3 regions of the Agrobacterium sp. O3.4 genome follow, and region 3 is predicted to be linked to each of the others. Evidence: riboswitches for the same ligand, from Rfam matches in the RefSeq annotation. Region 3 holds a riboswitch; each other region holds the start of a gene.
The links. A riboswitch is a leader RNA that binds a small molecule or an ion and turns the genes downstream of it on or off. The one in region 3 is predicted to bind thiamine pyrophosphate.

Region 1 (4,216 bases), on a different contig from region 3:
CAGGCAGATGCGACCGCGTTCCAACTGCGCCTCGATGTGGTTTTCCACCCGGTCGAAGATCGCCAGTTCGGTGGCGCGAACGCCATAAAGCGCTTCGAGATCTTCCAGCGGCACCTTGAAGAAGGTGAACTGGTCACCCTCAAAGTCCTGCGTCAGGGTGAAACCGAACATGGCTTCCGGCGGCAGGCCTTTCGAGGCCAGAACCTCTATCCACAAATCGATGTAGCAATTGGTCTCCGGCCACATTCTTTCGGAAGAATGGAGCGGATGTTGCACATAGTTCTTGGGATCAAGGCCCGGAAAAATCTGCCGCATGGATAATCAGCCCCAGAGGGTTTCCACGACCTTTGCAGGCCATTTCTTCACATACAGACCATGATGCGCAAACAGCGCCAGAGCGATACGCTCAAGGCCGAAACCGACGCAGGCGGTATGGGCGACATCGCCGTTGGCGAGGTTCAGACCCCATTTCTGGCCGAAGGCATCCTGATGGTAGTTGAAGCTCATGCAGGCTGTCGGGTTGGTCGTCGATGTGACCGGGATCAGCAGTTCGAATTTCAGGTTCTGATCGCGCTGGTTGTTGGCGAGCATCTTGCCGGCGCGGCCGAAGAAAGGATCGTTGGCGACATCGATGGTGACGTCGAGGCCGACCGCCTTCATCATCTCGACGCCGCGATCCATCCAGGTCTGGCGGAATTCGGTGACGTCGGACTCTGTGCCCATGCAAACATATTCGCGCATGCGGAAAAGCTGCTGGCGCGCCGGATCCTTGGAGGGTTCGTGGCGGAAGCAATAGGACTGGATGTCATAGAGACCGCCGCCGGCGGGCAGCGCGCCGCGCTTGGCGATCGTCGGATAAAGCGGATAGCAGGCTGCCGGCGTCAGCACGATGTCTGTGGCTTTCTGGTCCTTGGTCCAGTCTTCACCCTCATCCATGCATTTCAGAAGGCTGACATGGTCAAGCTCGCAGCCGCAGAAGGAATGGACCGTGCCGGCCAGCTGCGGAAAGCTTTTCATGTAGCCGCTTTTTTCGAAGTAGGCGCGGTTGATGCCGGGCGGAAAACGGATCGCTTCGGCGCCATCGGCGGCGCCCGTGCGGTCGATCAGCCGCTCGAATGCGGCAATCACGTCCTCGAACTGGCCGCTGCGTCCATAAAGACCGTCCACACCCGTTTCAATCAGCAGGCCTTCTTCGAACAGTCGATCGAGGAACGATGTTTGCATGTCCATGGTCTTATCCCAAGAGGCTGGTGTCCTGCTTGTGAACCAGCAGGAGATTGGCGGAATTGCCGAGAATACGGTCGTTGGAAATCATCAGGCGGGCGGAATGCGCGTCGCGCAGATGCCGGCCGAGGCTGTAGGGCGTGCCGTTCTTGTAGCCCATGATGCCGCAGACCAGCATGGCGTGGTCGATGATCTCGAGAATGGTTTCCGAAGAGCAGATCTTCACATTGTTCATGGCGACAGCAAAAGCCATGGACATCAGCTTTTCGGCATCGCTCTTGGTGTCCTCATAAGCCTTGATGCCGGCAATGATATTGGATTTCACCACCTGCAGCTTGGTGGAGACCTCGGCAAGCCGTATCGCGCCGGGAGGGGCGGTGCCGGGCGATTTGCGGGCCGCGGCTCTGACGAAGGATTGCGCGCGCAGCACCGCGTCGGAGGCGATGCCATACCATACGGCGCTCCACAGGAGATGCGAGCTTGCAAGCATGGATTGTGCAGCGATTTCCGCGAAGGGCTTCGGGAAAATCTGCGCCGCCGGCGCTTCGCCGCGGAACAGGAAGCCGTCCGAACAGGTGCCGCGCATGCCGAGCGTATCCCAGATATGGGTCTTTTCGAGCGTGTACTGGTTTTTCAGGAAAACCGTCATCACCTGATCGGCAGGCGCGGCGTCCTTATGGGCGCGCGAGGTGATGAGGATCGCATCGGCATTACTGCCATAGGAAATGACGGTGGCATCCTTTTCCAGCCGGCAGCTATCGCCATCCACCTCGATCGCGCAGATGGAATTGCGTAGATTGCCGCCAATGCCGCCTTCGGTGGTGGCGGAGCCGAGCAGAAGCTGTTCGCCGGCGATGCGGCGCATGAAGCCCGCATGCCATGCGCTTGCCTCGCCGTGTTCCACCAGGCTGGACAGCTTGATGTGATGCATGGCGAAAATCATCGCAGCTGCCGAACAGGCCTGGCCGATCCGCGCGCAGATATCGGCGATTTGCTGCAGGGATGCGCCTTCACCGCCGAGGGCGGAGGGGACCTGGATGCCCAGCAGGCGTTCCTGCCGCAGCGCATCGACAGCTTCCTGCGGGAAGCGGCCGGTGACATCCACCTCATCCGCATGTTTGGCGGCAATGGTCGCGACACGGCCCGCGCGCGCGGACAGCGTTTCATCCTGCGGCGCTACGGTCACGTTCATCAGGCAGCCTCTTTACCATCCAGGATGAGCTTAACGGTGTCTTCAATGGCCTTGATGCTGGCGAAAGACTTGCGGTTCAGCAGATTGTCGGGAAACTCGATATCGAATGCTTCTTCGATACCCAGCATCAGTTGCACCGATGCAAAGGAAGAAAGGCCTGCCGCATAAAGATCTGCTTCATCTGCAATCGTATCGACGGGGGTGGGAAGCTGGCCGAATTTTGCCAGTATTTCACGAATAGTCGCATTCATTCCGACGTATCTCCAATGAAATTAACATTAGGAAGGTTTGTGCTTATCGTTATGTCGCAAACGATAATATTCACCTAAACCGTTAGGTTAATTACAACTAACGGCAGCATGCGCCATTCCCGCACCTTTGCCAAGCGTTGATCGGCGGCCTTGACAAAAGGCGGCCGGTGTTTTTTCCTGTGGCCATTCACCAGGGGTGTCCCGTCAAGGGGCTGAGATTCTGCTTTCATGCGCAGTGACCCGTTGAACCTGATCCAGTTCATACTGGCGTAGGGACGGTGCAAAAACCTGATGTCGGCTGGCGTGTGCATTGCGCTGTCGGCGGCGGTATTTTCCATCATTCCGGCTCGAACTGGGTCTCCACTGTCAAACTTTGGAGCCTCAAGATGAATATCGCTGCCAAGAATATCCCGCTGTCGGTCACCACCGGGCCGCATGCGGCCTCCACGAAAATCCACAAGCCAGGAATTTTACATCCGCATATCCGCGTGCCGATGCGCGAGATCGCCGTCCACCCGACGGCAGGCGAACCGCCGGTAACGGTTTATGATTCCTCCGGTCCCTATACCGATCCCACGCATCCCGTTCTGATTGAAAAAGGTCTGCCGCGACTGCGTCATGACTGGGTCGTGGCACGTGGTGATGTCGAGGCTTACGAGGGTCGGCACGTCAAGCCGGAGGATAACGGCTTTGCCACCGGCGAGCGCCTGACGCCGGAATTTTCCGTGCGCCACCAGCCACTCAGGGCGACTGCCGGCAAAGCGGTGACACAGCTTGCCTATGCGCGAGCCGGCATCATCACCCCGGAAATGGAATTCATCGCCATCCGCGAAAATCTCGGGCGCGAGGCGGCCAAGGAGAAGCTGGTGCGCGACGGAGAAAGCTTTGGCGCGCATATCCCTGACTACGTGACGGCCGAATTCGTTCGGCAGGAAGTGGCGTCGGGTCGGGCCATCATTCCTGCCAATATCAATCATTCGGAACTTGAACCGATGATCATCGGCCGCAATTTTCTGGTGAAGATCAACGCCAATATCGGCAATTCTGCCGTCACTTCCTCCATGGCGGAAGAGGTGGAGAAGATGGTCTGGGCGATCCGCTGGGGCGCGGATACCGTCATGGACCTTTCGACCGGGCGCAACATCCACAATATCCGCGAATGGATCATCCGTAATTCGCCGGTGCCGATCGGCACAGTGCCGCTTTATCAGGCGCTGGAGAAGGTCAATGGTATTGCCGAGGACCTGAATTGGGAGGTGTTTCGCGACACCCTGATCGAGCAGGCGGAGCAGGGGGTGGATTATTTCACCATCCATGCCGGCGTGCGGCTGCATTACATTCCGCTCACCGTCAACCGCGTTACCGGCATCGTCTCGCGCGGTGGGTCGATCATGGCCAAGTGGTGTCTGCATCATCATCGCGAGAGCTTTCTTTATGAGCATTTCGACGAGATTTGTGACATTTGCCGCGCCTATGACGTTTCCTTCTCGCTGGGCGATGGTCTGCGTCCCGGCTCGATCGCCGACGCCAACGACGCGGCTCAGTTCGC
Region 2 (4,216 bases), on a different contig from region 3:
CCGATGGCGGCATGCGCCATGCCGGACCACTCGGCCTTACCCCGGAGCTTTGGGTGGGGGATTTCGATTCCGCCAGTAACGATCTGCTGGGCGCCTGGCCAGATGTCGAGCGGCAGCCTTACCCGGCCGCAAAGGCCGTGACCGATGGCGAGATCGCGGTCTCGGAAGCACTCTCCCGTGGGGCGCGTTCGCTGCTGCTGGTGGGGGCGCTTGGAGGCGAGAGAAGCGACCACGCGCTACAACATCTTCTTTATGCGGTGGCGCTTGCCGAACGGGGTCTCGACGTGACACTGACGTCAGGCGACGAGGAGGCGCAGCCACTTCTTCCCGGTTCGCTTGATGTCGATCTGCCGGCCGGTTCGCTGTTTTCCGTGGCCGGATTTACCGCCCTTCAAGGGCTGGATATCGGCAATGTGCGTTATCCGCTTGACGATTTCGCGCTTGCTTTCGGCTCTTCCCGCACTATTTCCAATGTCGCGAATGGCGGCCCTGTGCATTTCTCGCTGAAAAGCGGCAAAGCCATAGTCCTCGCCCGCCCCTATGATCTGACCGGAGCCTGACGCCTTGGCACCCCCAATTTTGAAACTCGACGATATCAAGCTGACTTTCGGCGTGACTCCGCTGCTCGACGGCGCCAATTTCCAGGTGGAGCCGGGCGACCGCATCTGCCTTGTCGGGCGCAACGGCTCGGGTAAATCGACCCTGATGAAGATCGCTGCCGGGCTGGTCGAGGCGCAGTCGGGCGAGGTTTTCCGCCATCCTTCCGCTACCATCCGTTATCTGGAGCAGGCACCGGATTTTGCCGGTTACGATACCGTTCAGGCCTATGCCGAAGCGGGGCTTGGGCCGGGTGATGACCCTTATCGGGTGACGTACCTGCTCGAACATCTCGGCCTGACGGGACAGGAAAATCCGGCAAGCCTTTCCGGTGGCGAAGCGCGGCGTGTGGCGCTTGCCCGCGTCATGGCGCCGGAGCCTGATATTCTGATGCTGGACGAGCCGACCAACCATCTGGACCTGCCCACCATTGAATGGCTTGAAAGCGAATTGCAGCAGACGCGCAGCGCGCTGGTGCTGATTTCGCACGACCGGCGTTTTCTCGAAAAAGTCTCGACCTCGACCGTGTGGCTCGATCGCGGCCAGTCGCGCCGCCTCAATCGCGGCTTTGCCCATTTCGAGGAATGGCGTGACAAGGTGCTGGAAGAGGAAGAGCTGGAGCAGCACAAGCTTGGCAAGGCGATCGAGCGTGAAGAACACTGGATGCGGTACGGCGTGACCGCGCGGCGCAAGCGCAACATGCGCCGCGTCGGTGAACTTCAGGCCATGCGCGCCGAATATCGCGGCCACAAGGGACCGCAGGGCTCCGTGCAGGCCACGGCTTCGGACGTGCGGGAATCCGGCAAGCTGGTCATCGAGGCCGAGGCCATCACCAAGGCTTACGATGAGCGCGTGATCGTCGCGCCGTTTTCGCTCAGGGTGCATCGTGGCGATTGTATCGGTTTCGTCGGGCCGAATGGTGCCGGCAAAACCACACTTTTGAAAATGCTGACCGGCCAGCTTGAGCCCGATAGCGGAACGGTGAAGCTCGGCACCAATCTGGAAATCGCAACGCTTGACCAGAAGCGTGAGGATCTCAATCCCAACGATACGCTGGCGCATTACCTGACTGATGGGCGCGGCGACAATCTGCTGGTCAATGGCGAAGTGAAGCACGTTACGGGTTACATGAAGGATTTCCTGTTCCAGCCGGAACAGGCCCGCACGCCGATCCGCAACCTCTCTGGCGGCGAGCGTGCCCGGCTTATTCTGGCGCGCATTCTGGCGCGGCCGACCAACCTCCTGATCCTCGACGAGCCGACCAACGATCTCGATATCGAAACGCTCGATCTGTTGCAGGAAATCGTTGCGGGTTTTTCCGGCACCGTCATCCTCGTCAGCCACGACCGTGATTTTCTTGACCGTACCGTCACCTCCACCATTGCACCCGCCAATCCGGATCAGCCGGATGGACGCTGGATCGAATATGCCGGCGGTTATTCGGATATGATGGCGCAGCGCAAGGGCGCGGCGGAGGAAAAACGCAAGGCGGAGAAACAGGAAAAGGCGAAGGCCGCACCTTCGACTTCCGCTTCGCAGGAGCCTGCAAAGGCCAAGGGAAAGCTTTCTTTCAAGCAGAAATTCGCACTCGAAAATCTGCCGAAGGAGATGGAAAAAGCGCAGAGCGAAATCGCAAAACGTGAGCAGCGCATGGCTGATCCCGCGCTATTCACCAAGGATCCTGCCACATTCAATACGCTGGCGCAGGAAATGACCAAGCTGCGTGAAAAGCTCGAGACCATGGAAGAAGAATGGCTGGAGCTGGAGATGCTGCGCGAGGAACTGGAAGGCTGAAGGCGATCGTCTTTTGCCGATTGAGTTGTATCCGCCTTTGACAGGGAGGCGGAATTGCCGTTTCCTGTGCGGGTTCGGAGGAGTTCAGAAAATGCGCATGATCTTCGTCAATCTGCCCGTCAAGAATATCGAGACATCCAGAAACTTCTTCACGGCGCTGGGTTTCAGCTTCAATCCAGAATATTCTGACGATCGAACGCTCTGCATGATCGTGGAGGAGAACATCTTCGTGATGCTGCTCCAGGAAGAGCGTTTTCGCGATTTCATCAATGGCGATATTGCCGATGCGAAGAGTAGCACCGAAGTGCTGACCTGCCTGTCCGCCGGAAGCCGCGAGGAAATCGACCGGATGATTGCAACCGCGCTTGCCTCCGGTGGCAGTGGCTGGAAACCCGTTCAGGATCACGGCTTCATGTATGCCGGCAGTTTTCAGGATCCTGATGGTCACGTCTGGGAACTGGTGCATATGACGGCGCAGGGCTGACGACAGCCATCTTGCCAATCGCAGACGGCGGGACTACACCATCATCTTGATCTAACGGGGTGTCTTTTGTGCTTGCGTGCAAAAGGCTGAGAGGCTTGCCAACCCGAAGAACCTGATCCGGTTCATACCGGCGGAGGGATTAGACGGCTTCAAGGCAGGCGGCTATTTCCCTTTTTGTTTTGAGGAGATACCCGTGCGCCGTCGTCTTTTCCTGAATTCCATCGTTGCCGCCTCGCTGTTTCTGCCCGGCCTTGCCGTCGCACAGGACAAGCAGGAACTCACCGTCTACACCTATGAGAGCTTCGTGTCCGAATGGGGACCCGGTCCCAAGGTCAAGGAAGCCTTCGAGAAGGTTTGTGGTTGCACGGTCAATTTTATCGGCGTGGCGGATGGTGTGGCGCTGCTCAACCGCCTGAAACTGGAAGGTGCGGGATCCAGGGCGGATGTCGTCGTTGGTCTCGACACCAACCTCATCGCGGAAGCGAAACAGACCGGCCTTTTCGATGTCAGCGGCATCGATACATCGGCGGCCAAGGTGCCGGGTGGTTATGAGGACGATGTCTTCGTCCCCTATGATTATGGGCACTTCGCGGTCATCTATGACACGCAGACGGTAAAAAATCCGCCGATGAGCCTGAAAGAACTGGTGGACGGCGATCCTTCGCAGAAGATCGCCATTCAGGATCCGCGTACCTCCACGCCGGGGCTTGGGCTACTTCTGTGGGTGAAATCGGTATATGGCGACAAGGCTCCCGAGGCCTGGGCGAAGCTCAGGAAACGCATCCTGACTGTCACGCCGGGCTGGTCGGAATCCTACGGTCTCTTCACCAAGGGTGAGGTGCCGATGGTGCTTTCCTACACCACTTCGCCTGCCTATCACATGGTCGCCGAAAAGACGGATCGCTATCAGGCTGCCTCCTTCTCGGAGGGACATTACATCCAGATCGAAGTGGCCGGCCTTCTCAAAAACGCACCGCACAAGCAATTGGCAAAGCAGTTTCTTGCTTTCACGCTCACATCAGGTTTTCAGGATGCCATTCCCGAAAACAACTGGATGATGCCGGTTGCGGCGACATCGAAGCCTTTGCCCGAGGCGTTTTCCAAACTCGTCGTGCCTGCCAAGACCTTTCTGATGGATCCGGAAGAGGTGGCGAAGAACCGCAAGGCCTGGATCGACGAATGGCTTGTGGCCATGAGCATGAATTGAGGAAAAGGCACGCCCACCCATGATGCTGCGTCGCGATTACCGGCGATCCATTGTTTTCGGAACGGCGGCCTTTGCCGCCGTTTTCCTGTTCATGGCGCTCGCTGTTGCGGCCCTCCTGTCTTTTGATGCCGGCG
Region 3 (4,216 bases):
GTTGACGGCGAGATCGGAAAAAACCGCGTCCATCTGGGCAATGATGGTGGCCACCGAAATATCCTCCACCGCCGTCACGCCCCTGGTGTTCTGGGCGGTGATGGCGGTGATGACGCTGGCGGCATAGACGCCGAGAGCGGAGAAGGTCTTGATGTCGGCCTGAATGCCGGCACCGCCGCCGCTGTCGGAGCCGGCAATGGTCAATGCAATGGATGTCATGGCTGTCTCGCTTTCAGCGCCGCGTCAATTGCAGAGCGGAAGCCCTTGGTTGCGCTGGCAATATCGCCTGCCCGGAAGATGGCGGAAATAACCGCGACACCATCCGCGCCGGCGGCGATGATTGACGGTACACGGGCAAGGTCGATACCGGCGATGGCGCCGACAGGCATATCCGGCCGCCATTCGCGCAGCAGGGCGCGAAGCGTCGCAAAACCATCGATACCGACCGGCTTGTCCGGGTTCACCTTGGAAACCGTTTCGAACACGCCGCCAATGCAGGCGTAATCGGCAGGCATGGAGGCCGCTCGCTCGGCATCGGCGCGGTTCTTGACGGTGAGGCCGATGATCGCCTTTTCGCCGAGAATGCGCCGTGCGGTCTTCGCATCCATGTCATCGGCACCGAGATGCACGCCATCAGCGCCGGAGGCGAGCGCCACATCGACGCGGTCGTTGATAACAAGCGGGACACCGGTGCCGGCGATGGCCTCATGAATGGCGCGGGCGTTGTCGATCATCTCCCGCGTCGAGCCGTGCTTGTCACGATATTGCAGAATGGTCGCACCGTTGAGTGCGGCCGCCAAAGCAAGCTCGGGTAAGGGCGCGACATCGGCAAGACTGGCATCGACCAATGCGTTGAGGCGGTAATCAACCTTGTTCATGCTCTATCCTCGCGTGGTTGATGATGTCTTCCCCTGAAATTTCGGAAAGCGCATCCAGAAATGCCGGTTCGAAGGTGCCGGGGCCTCTGGCCTGTTTCGCAGCTAACTCGGCGGAAACCCCTGTCACGGCAAGGGCGGAGGACGCCGCCGCCAGCGCATCTTTCTCCACGGCCATGAAAGCGGCGATGATGCCGCCCGAGAGGCAACCGGTGCCGGTGACCTTTGCCATCCATGGATGACCGTTGACGATCCTGACGCCACGGGTCGTGTCGCGGAGATGATCGACCGGCCCTGTTTCGATCCGCACCGCGTCGGGCACATCGCCGATCAGGCTCATTTCGGCGCGGTTACCGCGCACGATCGTCGGGGAAAGTGCGATGAGTTCGCGGGCAAACTCCAGACGGGATGGCGAATAATCGCAATGGACGGGGTCGACGATCCACGGCTTGCCGGATGCATTGGCGATCTCGATCGCCAGCCGGATGACCTTGCGCCGCTCGGCATCCAGCGTGCCGAGATTGACGGTCAATGCATCCGCCTTGGTGACGAAGCTCTCGATTTCCTCGAGCGAGGTGGTCATCGAGGGAATGCCGCCGACGACGGTGATGCCGTCGGCGGTGAATTTCTGCACCACGGTGTTCATCAGGCAGTGTACGCGCGGGCGCGTCTTGCGCACCCGCTCCAGAATCTCGGCGGCTTTTGCCGCTGTCGGGAAATTCGTCGTCATGGCTGCTGCAGCTCCACGGCGATATCGTCTGCCTTCGGTGCCTGCTTGATCAGCTGCATCTCCTGCATGAAGGCGCCGAAGCGGTCGTAGCGCGCGCGGTCGAGAGCGGCGGGACGTTTGGCGAAACGCGGTAGCGTGTCGAAGAAGGCCTGCTTGTTCAGCGCATCGTCAAGGTTCGGATAGGCTTTGATGAAAAGCTGCCAGGAGTCCTGCGGGTGATTGGTGATGAAGATCGCGGCCTGCTCCACGGCAGAGAGGAAACGCGGCAGGCGGTTGTCTTTTGCGAGATCGCGATGGGTGACGAAGATCAGCTCGTCATAGGCCGGCACACCATGTTCTTCCGGGAAGAAGGAACGGCCCTCGTGCCCCTCGAGCTTCATCTGCGTCAGTTCGAAATTGCGGAAACCGCCGAGCGTTGCATCCACCTTGCCGGCGATCAGCGACGGCGAGAGCGAGAAATTGACGTTGATGAGTTCGACATTATCCTTCGTCAGGCCGTCCTTTTCCAGCATGCGCTTAAGCATCGCATCTTCAAAACCGGAAACGGAAAAACCGACCTTCTTGCCCTTCAGGTCCTTCAGGCTCTTGATCGGCCCATCCGCGAGAACCGTGACGGTGTTCAGCGGAGTTTCCACCAGTGTGCCGAAACGCACGAGCGGCAGGCCGGCATCGTGATCGAGATAGAGGTTCGGCTGGTAATGCACGCCGATATCGGCCTGCTTTGCCGAGACGAGACGCGGCACGGCGGAAGGGTCGGCCGGCGGCACCAGTTCCACCTCCAGCCCGGCGTCGGCAAACAGGCCACGTTCCCTGGCGATCACCATCGGCGCATGATCGGGGTTCACGAACCATTCGAGCAATACGGTAAGCTTGTCGGCCGCCTGTGATTGCATGGGGGCAAATGCGCCTGCTGCCGCGACGACGAGGGAAAGAAGCGTTCGTTTCATGGTGCCGAAAGTCTCCGTAAATATCTGAGAGGAATGGTATGTTCTGTTTCCTTGGCCCAGGGGGCCAGATTGGCGGTCGCCCGGTCGACGATGAGCCGCAGCAGCACCGCCATGACGGCAAGAATGGCCATGGCGGCAAACATCGTGTCGGTCTGCATGCGGGCATTTGACTGGATCATGACGAAACCGAGCCCGGCCGAAGCACCCACCCATTCGCCGATGACGGCGCCCAGCGGGGCGAGTGGTGCGGCGACCCTCAGCCCGGAAATAAGCGATGGCAGCGCCAGCGGCACGCGCAGCCGGGTGAGGATCTGCCAGTGGCTTGCTTCCGTCAGCGAGGCGGCGTCGAGAATGGCGCGATCCGTGCGGTTAAGGCCATCGGTGAAGGAGGAGGCGACGGGGAAGAAGATGATGATCGCCGTCATCACCACTTTCGAGGCCATGCCGAAACCGAACCAGAGCACGAGAATGGGGGCGAGCACGAAGACCGGGAAGGCCTGCAGCACCAGAACCATGGGCCAGACGAGGCGGCCAAGACGCGGGATGGCGGCGATCGTAAACGCGACGAGAATGCCCGCCGTAACACCGGCCGCTAGCCCGAGCGCCATTTCGCCAAGCGTTACCATGGCCTGGCCGAACAGGAAGCCGGGCTGACGCCAGAAGGCGGCGGCGACATCGGCGGGCGACGGCAGGATATAGCGCGGCGGCGCAAACAGCCAAGTGCCTGCCTGCCACAGAAGCAGCAGGAGACCGATACCGTTCAATGCATGGGTGGCACGCATGAGCCGGACCTCAGACGCAAACGCACCATGTGCGAAGGACAGAAGGTTTCAGCATCATCATTCAGTCTCCAGATGTGACAATCACGGAGATCATGGCCAAGCGGAGAAGAGAAAGGGCAGCGCCTGAAGGGTGCGACAGTTTCCGTTCCTACGCCGGCATGACCCGGATCAGGTTCAAGGGTCCGGCTCATCGCCATCTCAGCACCGTTCGGTGCTCCCCTCGGAATGCGTCGGAAACTGTCGCTTTTTTAGCTGGCTGTCAACGGCTCAGATGCTGCGAAGCTGTTCAAACAGGGCGATATGTCGGCTATCGGCACGATAGAAAACCGCCGGCTGGCCGAGCGGCGCTTCGATGGTGACTTCGCGCCCGCCGGGATGGCGCGCGCTGCTCCACAGGTGCACCCATTCGCCATTGCCCGGAAGATAAAGCGTGCGCTGCGTTTCGCCCGCTTTCCAGACCGGCGCAACCAGCACGTCGGCTCCATAGAGATAACTGTCCTGAATGGCGTAGGTTTGCCGGTCATCCTCGAAATGCAGGAAAAGCGGGCGTTGCACCGGCAGACCTGTCTCGGCCGCCTCTGCGGAAAGCGATTTAAGATAGGGGGCGAGCGCGACGTAAATTGCCGTCATGCGAGCGAAATGGGCGAGAACCGTTTCGTCCTGATCGATCTGGAGATTGTCGCGCGGGCGGTTGCCCTCATGGGTGCGCATGACAGGCGTGAAGGCGGCCATCTCCGTCCACCGCATGATGAGTTCCGCTGTCCGGACATTGCCAAACAGGCTGGTGTATCCACCGATGTCGGAATGGTGATAGGCGTTGCCCATCAGGCCGGAGGAGAGCGCGCCGCAGATGACGGTGACAAGCCCGTCGTGGCGGGAGAA

Region 1: linked by a shared signal. The riboswitch ahead of thiC (phosphomethylpyrimidine synthase ThiC) and the one ahead of M0412_RS16610 (ABC transporter permease) in region 3 are both predicted to bind thiamine pyrophosphate.
Region 2: linked by a shared signal. The riboswitch ahead of thiB (thiamine ABC transporter substrate binding subunit) and the one ahead of M0412_RS16610 (ABC transporter permease) in region 3 are both predicted to bind thiamine pyrophosphate.

Annotation. Positions count from the first base shown of each region.
Region 1 is NZ_JALPZP010000003.1:21,372-25,587, reverse strand. Features, by position in the region: gene M0412_RS17400 (DUF1839 family protein) at 1-315, opposite strand, end outside; gene M0412_RS17395 (amino acid--[acyl-carrier-protein] ligase) at 322-1,230, opposite strand; gene M0412_RS17390 (acyl-CoA dehydrogenase family protein) at 1,235-2,416, opposite strand; gene M0412_RS17385 (acyl carrier protein) at 2,416-2,667, opposite strand; TPP riboswitch at 2,850-2,961, shown strand; gene thiC (phosphomethylpyrimidine synthase ThiC) at 3,054-4,216, shown strand, end outside.
Region 2 is NZ_JALPZP010000003.1:179,344-183,559, reverse strand. Features, by position in the region: gene M0412_RS18110 (thiamine diphosphokinase) at 1-560, shown strand, start outside; gene M0412_RS18105 (ABC-F family ATP-binding cassette domain-containing protein) at 565-2,391, shown strand; gene M0412_RS18100 (VOC family protein) at 2,483-2,875, shown strand; TPP riboswitch at 2,921-3,031, shown strand; gene thiB (thiamine ABC transporter substrate binding subunit) at 3,069-4,082, shown strand; gene thiP (thiamine/thiamine pyrophosphate ABC transporter permease ThiP) at 4,102-4,216, shown strand, end outside.
Region 3 is NZ_JALPZP010000002.1:837,079-841,294, forward strand. Features, by position in the region: gene thiD (bifunctional hydroxymethylpyrimidine kinase/phosphomethylpyrimidine kinase) at 1-219, opposite strand, end outside; gene thiE (thiamine phosphate synthase) at 216-878, opposite strand; gene M0412_RS16600 (hydroxyethylthiazole kinase) at 865-1,605, opposite strand; gene M0412_RS16605 (ABC transporter substrate-binding protein) at 1,602-2,552, opposite strand; gene M0412_RS16610 (ABC transporter permease) at 2,549-3,334, opposite strand; TPP riboswitch at 3,463-3,565, opposite strand; gene M0412_RS16615 (alpha-glucosidase) at 3,602-4,216, opposite strand, start outside.